2 regions of the Paenisporosarcina sp. TG-14 genome follow, and region 1 is predicted to be linked to the other one. Evidence: a T-box and tRNA genes for the amino acid it is inferred to sense, from the RefSeq annotation. Region 1 holds a T-box; the other holds one or more tRNA genes.

Evidence for each region. The T-box of region 1 lies ahead of alaS (alanine--tRNA ligase). A T-box ahead of a tRNA ligase gene usually reads a tRNA of that ligase, here a tRNA-Ala.
Region 2: it encodes a tRNA-Ala, which carries the amino acid that the T-box ahead of alaS (alanine--tRNA ligase) is inferred to sense. The anticodon was not compared.

The regions. Positions count from the first base shown of each region.
Region 1 covers NZ_AMGD01000021.1:149,233-157,250, reverse strand. The annotation lists gene C406_RS0108540 (tetratricopeptide repeat protein) at 1-17, shown strand, start outside; gene recD2 (SF1B family DNA helicase RecD2) at 41-2,470, shown strand; gene C406_RS20515 (hypothetical protein) at 2,636-2,800, shown strand; gene C406_RS0108525 (HAD family hydrolase) at 3,097-3,753, shown strand; T-box leader at 3,860-4,069, shown strand; gene alaS (alanine--tRNA ligase) at 4,111-6,738, shown strand; gene C406_RS0108515 (IreB family regulatory phosphoprotein) at 6,829-7,095, shown strand; gene ruvX (Holliday junction resolvase RuvX) at 7,099-7,524, shown strand; gene C406_RS0108505 (DUF1292 domain-containing protein) at 7,531-7,845, shown strand; gene mltG (endolytic transglycosylase MltG) at 7,946-8,018, shown strand, end outside.
Region 2 covers NZ_AMGD01000011.1:48,425-56,442, reverse strand. The annotation lists gene C406_RS0104780 (glycerol-3-phosphate acyltransferase) at 585-1,154, shown strand; gene C406_RS0104775 (DegV family protein) at 1,276-2,133, shown strand; gene C406_RS0104770 (amidase domain-containing protein) at 2,192-2,677, opposite strand; partial or broken gene C406_RS20115 (IS5/IS1182 family transposase) at 2,952-3,124, opposite strand; gene C406_RS0104765 (site-2 protease family protein) at 3,326-3,910, opposite strand; gene C406_RS0104760 (DUF6241 domain-containing protein) at 4,237-4,782, opposite strand; tRNA gene C406_RS0104755 (tRNA-Ala) at 5,156-5,228, opposite strand; gene C406_RS0104750 (DUF2804 domain-containing protein) at 5,384-6,415, shown strand; gene C406_RS0104745 (glycerophosphodiester phosphodiesterase) at 6,546-7,280, opposite strand; gene kynA (tryptophan 2,3-dioxygenase) at 7,293-8,018, opposite strand, start outside.

The DNA.
Region 1 (8,018 bases):
TCTCATTAAGAAAATAACGATAGAAAAGGTGGCGACAGTTTTGTCAAGTCAAAATGAATTATTTGAACAGCAAGAAATGCATATTACAGGCAAACCTGTCGTCACTATTTTTCATAACTCCACAAATTTATTCTCCATTGTAAAACTTAAAATCAACGAAACGAATATACCTAATGATGATAAAGAAATTATTATTACTGGGTATTTCCCCCAACTAACGAATGAAGAAACGTATCGTTTTACTGGTCAAATTAAACAGCATCCAAAGTACGGAACGCAGTTTCAAGTGGAGACATTTGCAAAAGATGTTCCTGAAACTGAGCAAGGCATCATTCATTATTTATCGAGTGATTTGTTCCATGGAATTGGGCGGAAAACCGCTGAAACCATTGTGAAAAAGTTAGGGAAAGATGCGATTCGAATCATTTTAGATGATCCCGAAGCGTTAAACGTCATTCCGAGACTTGCGCAAGAAAAGAAAGACACGATTCGCTTAGGATTAGAGCAAAATCTTGGTTTAGAACGTGTAATGATTCAATTGAATGGATGGGGCTTCGGTCCTCAGCTTGCTATGCGGATTTACCAAACTTACCGTGAAGAAACCATTGAGATGTTAATGAAAAACCCGTTTCGTCTTATTGAAGATATAGAAGGAATTGGTTTTCATCGCGCGGACGAATTAGGTTCTAAACTTGGAATGACAGGAAAACATCCTGATCGAATTAAAGCGGCCGTTTTTCATTTGTTAAATGCTGCTTCTCTCAGTGAAGGACATGTTTACTTACATGCTGAACAAATATTACCCAATGTCAAGCAACTGTTGGAGTCTAGCCAGTTTGAAGAAGTACCTTTTGAGGCGATTTCAACTGCTTGTATGGAATTAGTCGAAGAAGGGAAACTCGCAGGTGAGATGTCCCGTTTTTACTTGCCTTCCCTTTATTATTCAGAAGTAGGCATCGCGTCGAAACTAGAAACTTTGTTAGCTGAACAACAAGAAAGAACGGGCTTTCCGACGTCTGAAATTCGTAAAGCTCTAGGCGATACGGAAGAACGATTAGATGTGACCTATGCACAGACCCAGATTGAGGCAATAGAACTTGGAATGAATGCATCTGTCATGTTGCTAACGGGTGGTCCTGGTACAGGAAAGACAACGGTAGTCAGAGGACTCGTTGAAGTATACGCAGAATTACATGGCCTAACGCTTGATCCTAAAGACTATGCAAAAAAGCAAGAACCCTTTCCAATTATTTTAGCAGCCCCTACTGGTCGTGCAGCTAAACGATTAAATGAATCAACAGGCCTTCCATCCATGACAATACATCGTTTGCTTGGCTTCACCGGGCAAGATAAAGATGAAGAAACAGAAAGAGATATTAAAGGTAGGCTAATCATAATTGATGAAATGTCAATGGTCGATACATGGTTAGCCCACCAACTATTAAAAGCCATTCCTGAAGGCGCACAGGTCATTTTTGTTGGTGACCAAGATCAATTACCACCTGTTGGACCAGGGCAAGTATTAAAGGATTTACTAGCATCTAAACGAATACCAACTGTAGAACTAACTGATATATATCGTCAATCTGCTGGCTCATCAATTATTCAACTAGCTCATCAAATGAAAAAAGGCCAATTGCCAACGAATATAACTGATAAAACATCTGATCGTTCTTTTATAAAAGCTGGACCGGATCAAATTTCGGAAGTTGTCGAAAAAGTCATCAAAAGTGCTTTGGCAAAAGGCCATACCATTAAAGAATTACAAGTGCTGGCCCCTATGTATAAAGGTCCTGCTGGCATTGATGCATTAAATAAAATGATACAACAAATGGTCAATCCAAATGATACCCAAAAACGCAAGGAACTAGTGTTTGGAGAAACAATCTATCGTATTGGCGATAAAGTGTTACAGCTCATCAATCAACCGGAAAGCCAAGTATATAACGGGGATATGGGCGAAGTAATAAGTATTTCAAAAGCCAATGAAAATATTGAAAAGCAAGACATGATGATCGTTTCATTTGAAGGAATTGAAGTAACCTATCAGCGCAATGATCTAGGTCAATTAACACTTGCCTATTGTTGTTCCATTCATAAATCCCAAGGTAGTGAGTTCCCAATTGTTATCATGCCAGTAGTACGTAGTTACATGAAAATGCTACGACGCAATTTATTATATACAGGGATTACTCGGGCAAAAAATTTCTTAATTCTTTGTGGCGATGTAGATGTCTTTAAATTTGGCATTCAACGCAATGACGATTTAGCAAGATTAACATCATTAAAGGGACGATTAAGTGAGGCAGTTCCAGCGGTAACAGAACCGGTTGTTGCCGAAAATAGTGTGAGTGAAGGTGACCATGACCATGAATTGTCGTTAACTGCGACTAATCATTTAACGATACACCCATTAGTCGGAATGAATGGAACAACACCTTTTGATTTTTTAGAAGAAGTGGCAGAATGACGAATAGATTAATAAAACCACAGGTATGCATACCTGTGGTTTTTCGTCCTTCTTTAACAAGTATATCCTGCTCCTAATAAGAATTCTTAGTCATGAATTTATGGGTATTTATGTTAAAATAATTGGGGTAATTGAACGATCAAGGGAGGTTATTTGAGAAAGTAGTTGTATAGAAGTGATACTTATGAAGCATATTTATGCTTTGAAACGAAAGAAGAATTAGAAGAATATGAAGAAATGAAAGAAAGATTTAAAAAGAGACTAAACGAATATCAAAAAGTGCTTAAAAAAGAGTTCGCATTGACAAGTTCACCAAAAGGAATAATTTGAACGACCGAAGTTTTGGCAACTACTGTTTTTTCTGGAATTCCAATACCGGCTTACATAAATGCGGATTTTATTTATACGTCACCTGATATTAATAATGGGAGAAAGATATGGAGTAAAACAGCGTAGGCTCAAGCGGGAATAGCGAAGTGTCGAAATCCACTCGAACGATTAGTTCGAGTTAGTTCGGCGCAAGACCGCGGAAAGCTAGCAGTTTTGCGGAATATCAACCCTCATGTTGAAGGGTGTTTTATACAAAATTTGACTATAATAGACTAAACTATCAAAAGAGGTGCGATATGATAAAAGCAGTGATTTTTGATTTTGACGGACTCATTATTGATACAGAAACAATTTGGTATGAAGCGTTTAAGGAAGCCTTAATACAGTTTGAGGTAGATTTGACAATTGAACAATTTGCATTAGTCATCGGTACGGATGATGCAGTATTGGATAAATATATTTTGGACAATATAAAAGAATCCTCAACTATTTCTGAAATCAAAGAGTTGGCATCGAAGCTATTTAACGAAATGATTGGTCAGCCAAAATTACGAGATGGTGTGGAAGAGTATTTGATTACTGCAAAAGAAGTGGGATTAAAAATTGGGTTGGCTTCAAGTTCAAAACGGGAATGGGTAGAAAAATATTTGACTCAGCTTCACATTCTTCATTATTTTGAAGTCATCAAAACAAGAAATGATGTAACTACTGTTAAGCCAGACCCCGAACTATACTTGCAAGCCATCAAAGCACTTGATGTGAAACCGGATGAAGCCATTGCTTTTGAAGATTCATTGAATGGCTTAAAAGCAGCGCGAGGAGCAGGCTTGAAATGTGTGATCTTCCCTAATCCGGTTACAACCAATTTAGCTTTTGAAGATCACAGTATGAGATTGTCTTCGATGGCTGAAAGACCTTTGACGTATATTCTTAAAGAATTAAATGGGAAATAGAGCTTACGTTTACGTGGAGAAACGAAAAATACCGGATTAATTCCTTGTACTTTACAAAAGAGAATTGACACACAGACAATTATTTTTTATACTTTTAAACAAATGATTGAAAACGTTGATGGAGAAAGTACATTTGTGAGGCTTGCATAAGAAAGAGGTTCCTTGGCTGAAAGAACCTTCAAGTTTTTAAGATGGAAAGCTACTCCTGAGTGCAGCTAATCCCTGTCGTAAGCCGCGTTAAGGCATAATCGAGAGACAGCAGAGAACTTCTGCTGTAACTAGGGTGGTACCGCGAATTAAAGCCTTCGTCCCTTTTTTAGGGACAAGGGCTTTTTCTATTTTAAGGAGGAATTATTCATGAAAACTGCTGCAGAAATTCGTCGCATGTATTTAGATTTTTTTATTGAAAAAGGGCATGCATTAGAACCTAGTGCACCGCTTGTTCCGATAAACGATAATTCACTATTGTGGATTAATAGTGGTGTCGCAACATTAAAAAAATATTTTGATGGACGTGTAATACCTGATAATCCGCGTATTACTAACGCACAAAAATCTATTCGTACAAATGACATTGAAAATGTTGGGAAAACAGCTCGTCATCATACCTTCTTCGAAATGTTGGGGAATTTCTCCATTGGTGAATACTTTAAAAAAGAAGCGATTCACTGGGCGTGGGAATTTTTAACGGATAAAAAATGGATAGGTTTTGATCCACAGTTATTATCAATTACAATTCACCCAGAGGATGAAGAAGCGTATGCAATATGGCGTGATGAAGTCGGGATCCCTGAAGAGCGTATTATTCGCTTAGAAGGTAACTTCTGGGATATTGGAGAAGGTCCAAGTGGTCCGAACTCAGAAATTTTCTACGATCGAGGAGAGAGTTATGGTCATGATATGACGGATCCAGAACTGTATCCTGGTGGAGAAAATGATCGCTATTTAGAAATTTGGAACTTGGTTTTCTCACAGTTTAACCATAACCCAGATCACACGTATACCCCTCTTCCAAAGCAAAATATTGATACGGGTATGGGTTTAGAGCGTATGGCATGTGTCGTACAAAATGTCCCGACAAACTTTGATACGGATCTATTCTTACCAATCATTCGTAAAACACAAGAACTTTCGGGTAAAACATATGGCGAGGATGGAAATTATGACCTTGCCTTTAAAATAATTGCTGATCACACTCGTACCGTTGCTTTTGCAATTGGAGACGGTGCACTGCCTTCAAATGAGGGAAGAGGGTATGTATTGCGTCGCTTATTACGTCGTGCTGTTCGTTTCGGTAAAAATTTAGGTATGGACCGTCCGTTTATGCACACATTAGTTCCAATTATTGGAGAAATTATGAATGATTTCTACCCTGAAGTCAAAGCAAAACAGGAATTTATCATGCGTGTAATAAAAAATGAAGAAGAACGTTTTCATGAGACACTACAAGATGGTCTTGGTATTTTAGCAACTGTTATTTCAACTCAACAAGATGCTGGTTTGAAGGTCATACCAGGTAGTGATGCATTCCGTTTATATGATACGTTTGGTTTCCCTGTTGAATTGACACAGGAATATGCTGAAGAAGATGGAATGACAGTCGATCTTGAAGGTTTTAAAGCTTCTCTAGAAGCTCAACGCACACGTGCTCGATCTGCACGAAAAGATGTTGATTCCATGCAAATACAATCTGAAGTTTTAGGGAATATTAAAGAGCAAAGTCATTTTATTGGCTACGATACAGTGATAGCTACGGCTAAAGTGATTGTTATGGTAAAAGATGGGGAACACGTTGAAATTGCTCAAGAAGGCGATGTAGTTAAAGTTATTTTGGACCAAACTCCTTTCTACGCTGAAAGTGGCGGACAAATAGCAGATCACGGAATCATTCAAAATGACCTGTTTAAAGCATTTGTAAAAGATGTCCAAAAAGCACCAAATGGCCAAAATCTTCATACGGTTGTTATTGAGTCTGGCGAACTAACAATAAATGACGATGTAACCGCAACAGTAGATCAATCTATGCGAAAATCAACAGTTAAAAACCATACCGCTACCCATTTATTACATCAAGCATTAAAAGACGTCTTAGGCACTCACGTAAACCAAGCAGGTTCTTATGTAGGTCCAGATCGATTACGTTTTGACTTCTCTCATTTTGGTCAAGTGACAAAGCAAGAGCTTGAATTGATTGAGCAACAAGTAAACGAGAAAATCTGGGATGATATTCAAGTAATTACGGGAAATCATAAAATTAGTGAAGCGAAACAAATGGGTGCTATGGCATTATTTGGTGAAAAATATGGGGACATTGTTCGTGTTGTATCAATAGGGCAGTATTCACTAGAACTTTGTGGTGGTTGTCACGTGAGTAATACTTCACAAATTGGTTTCTTTAAACTGTTAAGTGAAAGTGGTATTGGTGCTGGAACTCGCCGAATTGAGGCTGTTACCGGAAAAGGTACATATCAATTTGTTAAAGAGGAAGAAAGCATTTTAGAAGAAGTAGCTGCATCGTTGAAAACAAATCCAAAAGATGTGGTTGCACGCGTTCAAGGATTACAACAAGAACTTCGCCAAGTCCAACGTGAAAATGATTCATTATCTGCAAAAATGGCAAATAATCAAGCTTCTTCTATTTTAGAAAATGCGCAACAAATTGATGGAATTACGGTTTTATCTTCACGCGTACAAGTAAAAGACAATAACCAACTTCGACAAATGATGGATGATTTGAAAACGAAAATGAATCAAGCAGTTATTGTTTTAGGTGCCGCTGAAGGTGACAAAGTCATGTTAATTGCTGGTGTAACAAATGATTTAACTGGCGGAAAATATCATGCAGGTAATATTGTGAAACATGTTGCCGAACAATGTGATGGTAAAGGTGGCGGACGACCAGATATGGCAATGGCTGGAGCAAAAGATTCGTCGAAACTTGAAGAAGCTTTACAATCTGTGTATGATTATGTCAAATGCGTTTAATTAAAACTTGATATCGGTTATACTGAACAAGCAACTTAAATATGCTTGTAAAAGACAAATATATTTTACTCCGAAAGCGAGGTGCTGATCATGAGTTCATTTGACAAGACAATGAAGTTTAATTTTCCTGAAGAGTCTATGGAACAAGAAGTGAAGCAAGTAATGCTTCATGTCCATTCGGCGCTTGAGGAAAAAGGGTACAACCCAATCAACCAAATTGTCGGCTACTTACTTTCGGGTGATCCGGCATACATTCCTCGCCACCAGGAAGCACGAAACCTAATCCGTAAGCTTGAGCGTGATGAAATCTTAGAAGAGCTTGTAAAGTTCTACATCAAAAAGAATAACGAGGCATAAGTTATGAGAGTAATGGGGTTGGATGTAGGCTCGAAAACTATTGGTGTGGCGATTAGTGATGCCTTTGGTTGGACAGCTCAAGGAATTGAGACGATTAAAATTGATGAAGTGAATGAAAAATTCGGTATGGAGCGTATTGCTGAATTAATGAATTTGCATGAGGTATCTTCATTTGTGGTTGGGTACCCCAAAAACATGAACAACTCGATTGGACCACGTGCAATAGCATCGGAACGCTTTGCAGATTTGTTACGACAAACGTTTGAAAAACCAGTATTCTTATGGGATGAACGTTTGACGACAGCTGCGGCAGAAAAAATGCTAATTAGTGCAGATGTCAGTCGGAAAAAGAGAAAACAAGTCATTGATAAAATGGCGGCAATTTTTATTTTACAAGGCTATCTCGATAGTCAATCTATTAAGAGGTGATTATTCATGGAACACGGTCAACAAAACATTACAATTATAGATGATAACGGTACAGAACAATTATGCGAAGTACTTTTTACTTTTGAATCAGAAGAGTTTAACAAATCATATGTACTTTACTATCCAATAGCTGCAGAAGAAGATGAAAACGAAGAAATCGAAATTCATGCTTCTGCTTTCACTCCTTCAGAAGACGGTAAAGACGGCGACCTTCTACCTATCGAGTCTGATGAAGAATGGGACGTAATTGAAGAAATGCTAAACACTTTCTTAGATGAAGAAGAAGAAGAAGAAGAAGAAGAAGAAGAAGAAAACAAATAAAAATTGTCTTCTAAAAAAGGGCGGAATGATGAAAATCATTTTGCCTTTTTCTTTTGGTAAAAAATCTGTATAATAAATTTCAGATAGAGGGGGGTAACCCATGGGAAATGAAACAAAAAAAGACATTATGTTTAATCGTATGAAAGAAAAGAAAAAAGAAGTGAAAATTGTAA
Region 2 (8,018 bases), on a different contig from region 1:
ACTATTCTGAACATCAACAACTATGGACTATTGTAGCACATGGCATAGAACCTGTTATCATTTATGACAAAAGTGGGTTCATTGTCATAGTTTTTGACTGGCAAATTCAATAGTTATAGAAAATGAAGATAAGTGCAAAATTTACAGATAACGACTTCGAAATGTTGACTTTAGCAGCTTCTTATTCAGCCAAGCCGTCGCGTCTCAAAAGAACAAACTACTTCTTTGAGACAATTGAATAACACGGTTCATTGTGATTTATGTGGAGTTGCTTTTGAAGTGAATTTCGATTGCTATGTTGAAATGCTCATTATAATAAACCCTTCCATGGCAACTTTCCTTTCGAATGAATCAACTTTTGCTCTGACTGGGGCAACTTCCCTTCTGAATGGGTCAACTTTTGCTCTGATTGGGGCAACTTCCCTTCTGAATGGGGCAACTAACCAATTGTCTCCTAATTAAAACAAGAAAGAGCCATTCCTTTGCGATGCCTCTTTTTCTAGCAAGCTGTGAATATGTTTTTGTTATTCCCCAAAGCACTGTTTTCCTTCATAATAGGAAGAAAGTATTTATGGAGGGTTCGCATGATTGTCTATTTCTTAGCGAGCTATTTATTTGGCAATATTTTGACAGCTTGGTGGATTGGAAAATACTATAAAACCGACTTACGCAGCCATCGTAGTGGAAATTTAGGTGCTCGTAATGCTGGAGCAGTGATTGGAAAAGCAGCATTTCTTTTGACATTTTTAGGTGACGCTTTGAAAGGTGTGCTCATTATTTTAGCGGGACGCTATCTCAGCTATCCGGAATGGGCAGTTGCTATGGGTGGATTGCTTGTTATTTGTGGTCATTTGTTTCCATTTTGGTTAAAAGGAAAAGGTGGGAAAGGAATCGCTACTTTTGTTGGTATCGGACTCACTTTTAACATTTTATTTGCGATTGCTTTTAGTGTTGCATTTTTTCTTGTTATTCCATTCATTCGAAGTGCGACTCTCAGCATGATTTTTGCGTACTGTGCGTATATTGGTTCAGTCTTCTATTTTAATGAAGTACTACATGCTTGGCCTATACTGATTGTCATCTTACTCATAATGTATCGTCATCGGTTTGACTTCAAACAATCTTTTGATGAAAAAAAATGGAAACGCGCTTAAAATTCATTATAGTTTCAATAGCTTTATCTACAATGAAACCTAAGACCTTAGCTTGAAAATACTTTTCATGATATAATATAAAATAGTCAAAATCTTTAATTAAAGATAGGATGTTTAATTGATGACAAAAAAACCAATTGCTTGGGTTGTCGATAGTACCGCTTATGTTAGCGATATACTTGCTGCCCACCCTGATGTTCATGTTGTTCCACTAACCATTCATTTTGGACAAGAACAATTTGCTGATGGAATAGATTTAACATCTGACCAGCTGTATGAACGCATTCGAAAGGCAGAAGAATTCCCAAAAACTTCACAACCAGCAGCCGGGGAATTTTCCAAGTTATACGAAAAAATTAGTGAAAATTACGAAGCGATTATCGCTGTACATGTCTCTGCAAAGTTGAGTGGAACAATTTCTTCCTCTAAATCTGGTGCAGAAATTGCCGAAGTTCCTATGGAATGTGTTGACTCACTTGCCCTATCTTCAGGAATAACCAAACTCGTAGAACGCGGAATTATCTTGCAAGAACGTGGTATGAAACTAGAAGAAATTGCAACTCAATTACGTAATGAAGTGAAAAACTTCCGTAATTACATTCTAATTGGTAACTTAAACCAACTTTACAAAGGCGGGCGTATGAGTGGGCTTCAATTTTATCTAGGCAGCTTACTGAAAATTAAACCAATCATTCACTTAAATGAAATAGGTGAATTAAAAGCGCTCGATAAAGTTCGTTCTCATAAGAAGGCTCTTACCTATTTAGTTGATAAAGCTATTGAAGCTCACGAAAAAGACGGTGTTACTTCCATTGATTTGATGCACGGAAATGTTCTTGCTCAAGTAGAAGAATTAAAAAACTTAATTCACTCAAAAGTACCAAAACTTAAAGTACGTGTTGGAGAAATCAGTTCTGTACTTGCTGTGCATGCGGGTGAAGGAACAATCGCCGCTCTTTGGCATGTCCCTGCTGAATAACACCTAAAAGAGAAACAAGTTGGCAACAGAAAACCCTTGGAAATCCCAAGGGTTTTTTTCATGCAAACGAATCTTTAATGTGAAAAAATATATATTTCGTTTCATCTTGAAAAGCCATAGAATCTGTATATCGCCAGTTTCTCGCCCGACTATTATTTGTATGAGCATTAACTAGTGGTTCATTGCCATTAAATCCAGTCACTATTGTCGTGTGATCAAATCTTCCATCCCCTTGAAAATCATAACTGATGACATCTCCTAATTCTAAATCTCTGGCATTCGCTACTTTTACAGCTTTCAACCCCACAGTTGATGTGTCTAAATACCAACGAAGTGAGTGGGATGTAGTCCAACTAAAACTCCATGTTCCGCCTTGGATCCACCATCCTTTTTCACGATTTGGATATCCACGCATGGGTGCCCCCCCTGCTCTTAAACATTGCGAAATGTAATTTGTGCAGTCATCGTCGAAGCTAGGATACGCAGGATTATTTGAATTCCACCATTTGTTCGCATATTGAACAGCCGCCTGGCGATTGTACATGTAAGTTCCCCCCTTAGGAGAGATTATGTGACTAATGAATGAATTAGAAGAAATGGTTATTGTGAAGATACGCAAAATGATGGCTAGGTTATTGCTATTGGATTGAGTAGACGAATTCAGATACTACGAAAAGAAGTACCCTTCTTTCCAGGAAGAACTTTTGCTGAAAATTCCATTTAAAAACCACTCATGGAATCAAAGAGGCCACTGAAAAACTTACGTTATTAAAATTTGTAAGTGTGTTTAAATTGAAAAAGGCGAAATTTCGTATTGCTCACTCTGCATCCTTAAGAAAGGTTAAAATTCGTTCGAGGTTTACGGCGAATATGACAATGTCTCCCCTTGTATCTGCATACCAAATAGACCTAAATTTGATGCTACATCATACCCGTGTCTATGTTTCAATTCACTATTTATTGCTTCGATTTTATAGCTATAGCGGGATTTCGCTATTCCTTTAAATTCCTCACTACTTTAAAAGATCACTTTTTCCACCTGTTATTTAGTACACAACAAAAACAAGCAATCTTTTCCTCGACAAATTTAGGAAAGAATTGCTTGTTTAGATTGAAAAACCGGCACATTCTGTAAGATTTTGAACAGAAAAATGAACCTCACCTTTTTTAAATGAAAGAACATAATTGTTTATTAGATTGGTAAAATCCATTCATAAAATAAATAGAAAGAATTCATAACCACATCTATACTGGTTCTAATAAATGGAATTATGGTAAAATCTCCAATCGGAGTTAATATCACGATTAAAAATAGGATTGAACCATACATCTCTAAAGGACGAAGTTTCATCTGAATTTTTGCTGAAAATAAGCTAGACACGATACGATACCCATCTAAGGGAGGTAGTGGTAATAAATTAAACACACCTAACACCACGTTCAGAGAAACAAAGATGTTAAGAAATTCTCCTACTGAAACGCTAACTGGATTAAAATACCAAATACTAAATCCGACAAAGGCTAAAACAAAATTACTAAGAGGTCCGACTAAACTAACAATAATGGATTGAATGCGTCTTGTAGAAAAATAGGTACTATTAATCGGTACAGGTTTTGCCCATCCAATCCCTGCGATAAAAATTAATAGGGTCCCAACAAAATCTAGATGTTTCAGTGGGTTTAGTGTTACTCGTCCTTGATTTTTTGCTGTGTCATCTCCAAATATTGATGCCATCCAAGCGTGCATAAATTCATGAAGTGTAAAGGCGAATACCAATGTGATTACTACATACGGAATCTCTGTTAATGAAAATGCTAAAAATTCTATCTTGTCCGCCTGCCTTCAAACTTTTTGAGTAGCCGCTTCACTAATTATTTAAAGCTTTCTTAAAGCTAATGTATCATTTTAACAGTTGGATTTCACCAACAATTTTTCTGTTTAACAGACAACATATTTTATTCAAATAAAAAAACAGGGTTGTTCAAGGCTTTATACTACATACAGTATATCCAGAACAACCTCACGGGAAAGTATCGTCCAAATCAAAGTTAGACTGGACACTTCTTCAATGCAAAAGGCATTCACAATAGTAAGTGCCTTTTTTACTTATAATGTTTTTTTATAAACTCTAATTCTTCTTCATAGCTGAGAATGCCTGTCGCTCGACCAACATTTCCTCCTTGTAGCTCCCAAATTTCATTATGTTCATCGTCTATTTGAGAAAAATCATTTTCCGACCAACGTGTTAAAATCCTTAAATACAATCGCCAATTTGTATATTCACTCTTGTTAGTTTCAATTACCTCAATTAATCGCGTTACTCGTTCTGCAGTTAAAGGAAGGAGACTCCATTTTTTGTCTGCTTCAATTTTTTGATGAGACATAGCATGAATTGCGTTAGCAACTTGATAATCTAACATAGTCATTGGAAATTCTTCTACGATAGGCTTCTTCATCACTTCATTTACTTCAATAATCTTTCCTCCATCTTCGGTTGTTTTTTCTGTAATAGTCCCTTCTTTTTTTTCAATCGGAAGATCTTTTCCAAAAATACCAAAACCGATAAAACCTAGAGAAACTAGAACAGCTATACTTAAAGCAATTTTTTGAAATTTAGTGAATTTGAATTTTTTAATTAATTCTTTCATATTTCACTCCCAATAAAATTTAATACACGTACGTCAATAGGCGCGAATCTTCCAATAATTTAGAAACACTTTGTATGAGTAAACTATTCATAAACTACCAATCGCCTCTTTCACATAAAAAATAAGATTATATTTCCATTTTAATGTTAAAAACTTGCATTGCAAAGATATTGCTTTTAAAGGAGTGGAAATATCACCAATAATTGTACATTACTTTCCAATCTTATGGTTATTTTTTAGTAGATATAATATAAGTTGGTTCAGTTTAAAGAATCAAACTTAATTTCATACTTACAAAATTAGTAGTTGGAAACGCCACTTAAACAAAAAAGCATTTACTTAGTCTTTTCAGATTAAGTAAATGCTTTTTTTATGGAGACTATCGGGATCGAACCGACGACCTTTTGCATGCCATGCAAACGCTCTCCCATCTGAGCTAAGCCCCCTTGAACTAAATAATAAATAGTCTATACTTTTGGGTAAAGTAATTGACTTGTGTGTGAACTTTCATCTGAGCTAATACGCTAGAGCCATATATTTGTTACAATATGTATTATATAACAACATTAGTAGTGGATTCAATAGGCGAGAGGGTGTTGAGATGCCAAAAGTTCAGCAACATGCAGAACGTGAGATTCTAGATCCTATAGCTCTATGCGATTCAAAAGGAAATTTAAACCCTGCAGCTATTGGATTTTCGCGAAAATCATTAATTGATAGTAATTTATCAGGTCATTTTATGCGTAAGAAAAAATGGAATAATTGGTGTGTCTTTGGAGAAGATATTATGTTTTCAGCGTCCATTCGCCATATGGATTATGCTGTAATTTGTAGTGTGTACTTCTTAGATTATGAAACACAACGATATTTTGAGAAATCGATTACGGTTTCATTAGGGCAACGCATTCATATGCCTAATCAAGTCCTAGAAACGATTACGTTTTTTGATAATGAAATGAGTATTCAACTTTTACATATGCAAGGTGAAACACATATGAAAGTGACGATTTCAAATTTTGATGGTGAATTTCTTCATGCAGACTTACAAATTGAGCATCCTGTTAATGATGAATCTTTAAATGTAGTAATTCCGTGGAATCGACATTTATTTCACCATACGGCAAAGCACTATACTTTGCCGACAAGTGGATTTGTCAAAGTTGGTGACAAACGGTACAACTTCAATTCAGAAGATAGTTATGCTGTACTTGACTATGGTCGAGGGGTTTGGCCAAGAAAGGCTTCCAGGAAATGGGCTTCCGCTTCTCAACGGTTGGGAAACCAGCGTATTGGACTCAATTTTGGTGGAACATGGACAGATGGTACTGGCATGACTGAAAATGCTGTATTCGTTGACGGACAAGTATCAAAAATTTCAGAAGATGTTATTTTCACATATGACAAAAATGATTTAATGAACCCTTGGCATATTCGTTCTAAGTTTTCATCAGATGTTAATTTGACGTTTACTCCTTTTTTACAACGTGAAGCAAATATTAATATAGGATTCGTCAATTTGAACGGTTATCAAATGGTTGGATATTTTAACGGTTTCGTTCATTTACACGACGGTTCCTGTTTATTCATCACAGAATTACTAGGAAGTATCGAAGATCATAAAGCAAAATGGTAGCTATTCGGCACACTGGCTATAGATGAATGCTATGCCGAAATCCTTCAATGCTATACATAAAAACTCCTCATCTCCCTTATAGTTCTAGGGAATGAGGAGTATTTTCGTCTATATAGAAATATATTGAAACCTATTTGTCTATCTTCCCTGCTTCCAAAACATGTTTCATTTTTTCGGGAAAATCAGTGAAAATTGCGTGGACGCCAATTTGTTGCAAAGCTTGTACATCCAATACTTCATTTACCGTAAACACGCGAATAATAGCTCCTTTTAACATGGCTTCTTTGGTCATCTTACGCAGAGCTGCTGGGTACGAAATATGCAGAGCATCTGCTGGGATAAAACGTGCATAATCATAGGCATCGACGAGCACATCCATTGTTACTAAAGCAACTTCGATAAGCGGAGCAGATTTTTTGAAATTCCGAACAGCTTCATGATCAAAAGAAGAAATTAGGACACGCTCAGCCAAGCCCATTTTTTCAACTAAATGGAGTACCTTGTCCCCCATGCCCTCATATTCGAAAATATCCGACTTCAATTCAATATTTAGATGATGTGCTGTATTTTGAAATATCTTTAATACTTCTTCTAGAGTAGGAATGGACTCTCCTTTAAAATCATCACCAAACCAATTCCCAAAATCGTAAGCACGTAATTCTGATAAAGTTAAATCCCTTACGAATCCTTTCCCATTAGATGTTCGATTAATAGATTCATCATGAATAACGACAAGTTTGTCATCCTGTGTTAAATGAACGTCTAGCTCTACTCCAAAAATCTCTAGTCGAGCTGCTTCTTTAAATGCCGCCAGTGTATTTTCTGGATGAGTACCTGACGAACCGCGATGTGCATATATTTTCATACTGTAGCCTCCTTAAATTTCTGTACGTAATGTCCACAATTCAGGGAAGAAATATTGATCCAACACTTTCTTTAAATAATGGACGCCTGAAGATCCACCAGTGCCTTTTTTAAAGCCAATAATTCTTTCCACTGTTTTCATATGACGGAAACGCCATTGCTGAAGACAATCTTCAACATCTACTAGCTTTTCCGCTAATTGATACAATTCCCAATAAGTGTCTACGTCTCGGTAAACAGTCGTCCATGCTGCCAAGACACTGTCATTTGGTTCATAAGGGGTTGATACATCACGTGAAACAATTTCTTCGTCTATTGGCAGACCTGCTCGAGCTAGCTTGCGAATCGCCGCATCGTATAGCCCGGGTTGATGGAAAGCTTCAGTCAATGTACTAAGTAACTCTTCATCTTTTTCGTAAATTTTTAACACATGTTTTGTCTTGTAACCAAGTGCAAATTCAATCATCCGATATTGATATGATTGGAAACCACTAGCGTTTGCGAGAGTAGATCGAAACTCCATATATTCTGCAGGTGTTAATGTCGCTAATACATCCCATGCTTGAATAATCTGAGTTTGAATCTTTGATACGCGAGAGAGTTGTTTAAACGCTGGCTGTAAATCATCTTTTTCAATATTAGTAATCGCTGCGCGAAGTTCGTGTAAAATGAGTTTCATCCACAACTCAGAAACTTGATGAATAATGATAAATAAGGCCTCATCATGGTGATCACTTAA